DNA from 2 places in the Citrobacter sp. GW821-FHT02E08 genome. Region 2 is predicted to be linked to the other one. Evidence: predicted binding sites of a transcription regulator. Region 2 holds the regulator's gene; the other holds the start of a gene.
The links. Region 2 encodes PurR, which represses purine synthesis genes. Its sites were predicted from a motif close to CANGCAAACGTTTGCNTG; they were not measured.

Region 1: the regulator PurR is predicted to act here: its motif matches at 777-794, upstream of pyrC (dihydroorotase).

The regions. Positions count from the first base shown of each region.
Region 1 covers NZ_JBWKVL010000004.1:365,865-368,070, forward strand. The annotation lists gene mdtH (multidrug efflux MFS transporter MdtH) at 1-34, shown strand, start outside; gene AC07UY_RS08305 (lipoprotein) at 178-738, shown strand; gene pyrC (dihydroorotase) at 843-1,889, shown strand; gene dinI (DNA damage-inducible protein I) at 1,965-2,206, shown strand, end outside.
Region 2 covers NZ_JBWKVL010000004.1:85,384-87,589, reverse strand. The annotation lists gene punR (DNA-binding transcriptional activator PunR) at 1-367, shown strand, start outside; gene purR (HTH-type transcriptional repressor PurR) at 364-1,389, opposite strand; gene cydH (cytochrome bd-I accessory subunit CydH) at 1,686-1,775, shown strand; gene AC07UY_RS06935 (MFS transporter) at 1,942-2,206, shown strand, end outside.

The DNA.
Region 1 (2,206 bases), 280 kb from region 2:
CACCCCGAACGGAATGCTGGAGCCGGGAGCCTGATTGATGCCCGGTTCGCTGCTGAAAAAAACGGCTGTTGCATTGGGCGGCCGTTATTTCAGTTTTTTCTGCTGGCGCGTTGCGTGCTGGTGCCACATGCTGCTTTGTGTCAGGATTACAACACGGGCATCATGTTGAGGAACCCCATGAAAAAGATTTTTTTTGCCGCTGCGTTATTAGTTAGCGGCCTGTTGGTTGGCTGTAATCAACTCACACAGTACACGATCAGTGAACAAGAGATTAACCAGGCACTGGAGAAACGGAATAACTTTTCCAAAGATATTGGCTTACCCGGCGTTGCCGACGCGCATATTGTGCTCTCCAACCTGAGCAGCCAGATCGGTCGGGAAGAGCCTAATAAAGTGACGCTTACCGGCGATGCGAATCTCGATATGAGCTCATTGTTTGGCAATCAAAAAGCCACCATGAAACTGAAGCTGAAAGCGTTGCCGGTCTTTAACAAAGAGAAAGGCGCCATTTTCTTACAAGAGATGGAAGTGGTGGACGTCACGGTAACTCCGGAGAAAATGCAGCCGGTATTACAAACGCTGATGCCTTATCTCAACCAGTCGCTGCGCAATTATTTTAATCAGCAACCGGCCTACGTTCTGCGGGAAGACAGCAGCGAAGGCGAAGCGTTAGCGAAAAAATATGCCAAAGGGATTGAGGTGAAACCGGGTGAAATTGTCATCCCGTTCACCAATTAACGTTCAGAGGGCGCATTAGCGCCCTTTTTTTTCGTGCAAACGAAAACGTTTCCGCATATCCTTTGTTTCCGGCAAAAAGACCATCCCTCAGCCGGAGCATATTAATGACAGCACCATCCCAGGTTTTAAAGATCCGCCGCCCAGACGACTGGCACGTTCACCTTCGCGATGGCGACATGTTAAAAACCGTCGTGCCCTACACCAGTGAAACCTATGGTCGCGCGATCGTGATGCCTAACCTGGCGCCGCCCGTTACCACCGTTGACGCGGCTATTGCGTACCGCCAGCGCATTCTTGATGCGGTTCCGCAAGGACATGATTTTACACCGTTGATGACCTGCTATCTGACGGACAGCCTGGATCCCAATGAGCTTGAACGCGGATTCAATGAAGGCGTTTTCACTGCCGCAAAACTCTACCCGGCCAATGCCACCACCAACTCAAGCCACGGGGTTACCTCCACCGACGCTATCATGCCCGTTCTTGAGCGCATGGAAAAACTGGGGATGCCGCTGCTGGTACACGGCGAAGTCACCCATGCGGAGATCGACATTTTCGATCGCGAAGCTCGCTTTATCGACAGCGTCATGGAGCCTTTGCGCCAGCGCCTGACGGCGCTCAAAGTGGTCTTCGAGCACATCACGACCAAAGACGCGGCAGAGTATGTTCGCGATGGCAACGAGCTGCTGGCGGCGACAATTACACCTCAGCATTTGATGTTTAACCGCAACCACATGCTGGTCGGCGGTATTCGCCCGCACCTGTACTGTTTGCCGATCCTCAAACGCAATGTCCACCAGCAGGCATTGCGTGAACTGGTTGCCAGCGGTTTTAGCCGCGCGTTCCTGGGAACAGACTCGGCGCCGCACGCTCGTCATCGTAAAGAGACCAGCTGTGGCTGCGCGGGCTGCTTTAACGCCCCAACGGCGCTCGGCAGCTATGCAACCGTCTTTGAGGAGATGAATGCGTTCGAGCACTTTGAAGCATTTTGCTCACTGAACGGTCCACAGTTCTATGGTTTGCCCGTCAACGATACCTACATTGAACTGGTACGCGAAGAGCAACACATTCCGGAAAGCATCGCCCTGACAGACGATACGCTGGTGCCTTTCCTGGGTGGCGAAACGGTACGCTGGTCGGTAAAAAAATAAAAAAAGTGTGGCCAACTGTTGTCACTGGGTTATTTTAACTGTATAAATATCCAGTATACTCAACAGGGGGCCATTATGCGTATTGAAGTCACCATTGCAAAAACTTCTCCTTTACCGGCTGGCGCGATAGACGCGCTGGCCGGTGAACTCTCCCGTCGTATTCACCACTATTTTCCGGATAACGAAGGCAACGTCACCGTTCGGTATGCTGCCGCTAACAATTTGTCGGTCATTGGCGCGACAAAAGAAGATAAAGCGCGCATCAGCGAAATCCTGCAAGAAACGTGGGAAAGCGCGGATGACTGGTTTATCAACGA
Region 2 (2,206 bases):
GTTGCGCAACTGGCCGTCGCTGGTCCGTGAAGACACGTCACGGACACTGCCTAAACGTATCACCTGGCTGCTGGACAACCAAAAGCGCGTGATCGTACCGGATTGGGAATCGTCAGCAACCTGTCTTTCCGCCGGGTTATGTGTCGGGATGGTGCCTACGCATTTTGCAAAACCGTGGGTCGACAGTGGCAAATGGGTCGCGTTGACCCTGGAGAATCCATTCCCGGATGCAGCATGCTGCCTGACCTGGCAGCAAAATGACACGTCGCCCGCATTAGCCTGGCTGCTGGAGTATTTAGGCGACAGTGAAACGCTGAATAAAGAGTGGTTGCGAGAACCTGAAGAGGTTCCCGCCGGGGAAGCTTAACGACGATAGTCGCGGAACGGACCATCCGCAACCGAACGACGTTCGATCAGTCGCGGGTGGACTTCAATAGACTGCGACTCTTCACGCTTGTTGACGATACGGTCTAACAACATATTAAAGGCCGTTTCACCCAGTGAGTCTTTCGGTTGGTGAATAGTGGTCAGTGCGGGTGTGAAATAGCGCGCGTTACGCACATTGTCATAACCGATCACCGAAATATCCTGCGGTACGCGCAAACCCATTTCGTCAGCAGCGCAGAGCGCCCCCATTGCCATGATGTCGCCACCGCAGAATACCGCAGTAGGGCGATGGGTCTGAGAGAGGATTTGCTGCATTGCACGATAACCAGACTCAGGTTCAAAATCGCCCTGTACAATCCAGTTTTCCGGGACTTTTATCAGCGCTTCGTCCATCGCCTTCATAAAGCCCGCCAGGCGGCCAGCCCCCGTGTTACGCTCCATCGGGCCAGGAATGACGCCTATCTCACGATGACCGCGTTCCACCAGATAACGACCGGCCATATAACCGCCTTCGAACGCGTTATCAATGACCGTATCGGTAAAGTCAGCCTTCGCTTCGCCCCAATCCATAACCACCATTGGAATATGGCGATACTCTTCAAGCATGGAGAGCAGAGACTCTGGATATTCCGAACACATAACCAGCAGACCATCCACACGCTTTTGCGCCATCATGGAAAGGTAGGCCCGTTGTTTTTCAAGATTATTCCAGGCATTGCCAAGGATCAGGGTGTAGCCTTTCTGGAAGCAGTTTTTCTCAACGGCTTCAATAATTTCAGCGAAATAGGCGGCTTCACTGCTGGTTGCCAGCAGACCGATAGATTTGGTGTGATTCACCTTCAGGCTGCGGGCGACGGCACTCGGGGAGTAGTGCAATTCTTTGATTGCTGCCCAGACAGCATTGCGAGTCTCTTCTGCGACAAAACGCGTTTTGTTAATTACATGTGATACGGTTGTAGTGGAAACGTTTGCTCGCTTCGCTACATCTTTAATTGTTGCCATTACATTTCACTCCAGACCATATCCAAACTCCTGAAAATACTGTAGGTAAACGTTTGCCTTTACACACCCTTATCGCAACATCAGGGTTGCGGCACGCCGGGAAAACGACACGAAACGTCAGGAGGGGGTCAATGGCCGGTACGCTAATCAAGTAAGCGTGGAATTTTGTCTGATCTTGACGAAAAGGGGAAGAGTTAAAAGTGGTTATCAATATAAATCCTGGGAGATTTTTACATCCAAGTGTGTAAAAATGCGCAATATCACTTTTTGTGTGGGAATAAAAAGGAGCAAATTTGATGAGCACCGATCTGAAGTTTTCGTTAGTAACCACTATTATTGTTCTGGGCCTGATCGTAGCGGGTGGTCTGACCGCCGCACTGCACTGATTTACCGTGAGGGAGCATGCTCTCCCTCATCTCGTTACCCCTTCATTGTTACTAAATCAGCAAAAGTCTTTTGCCATTCTGTTAACTTTATTATTTTTGTGATTGATGTCATGCTTTTGGCTCTTATCGGGTGTCGCTTCGCGGCACGCTGCAGCGGAGTCAACGTATGAAAATCAATTACCCCTTACTGGCGCTTGCGATTGGCGCATTTGGTATTGGGACCACGGAATTCTCTCCGATGGGGCTGTTGCCCGTCATTGCGCATGGCGTGAATGTCTCCATTCCCGCCGCCGGAATGCTCATCAGCGCCTATGCGGTGGGTGTGATGGTGGGCGCGCCGTTGATGACCCTGTTGCTATCGCACCGTGCTCGTCGTAATGCGCTGATTTTTTTGATGGCCATTTTTACGCTGGGCAACGTCCTGTCGGCCA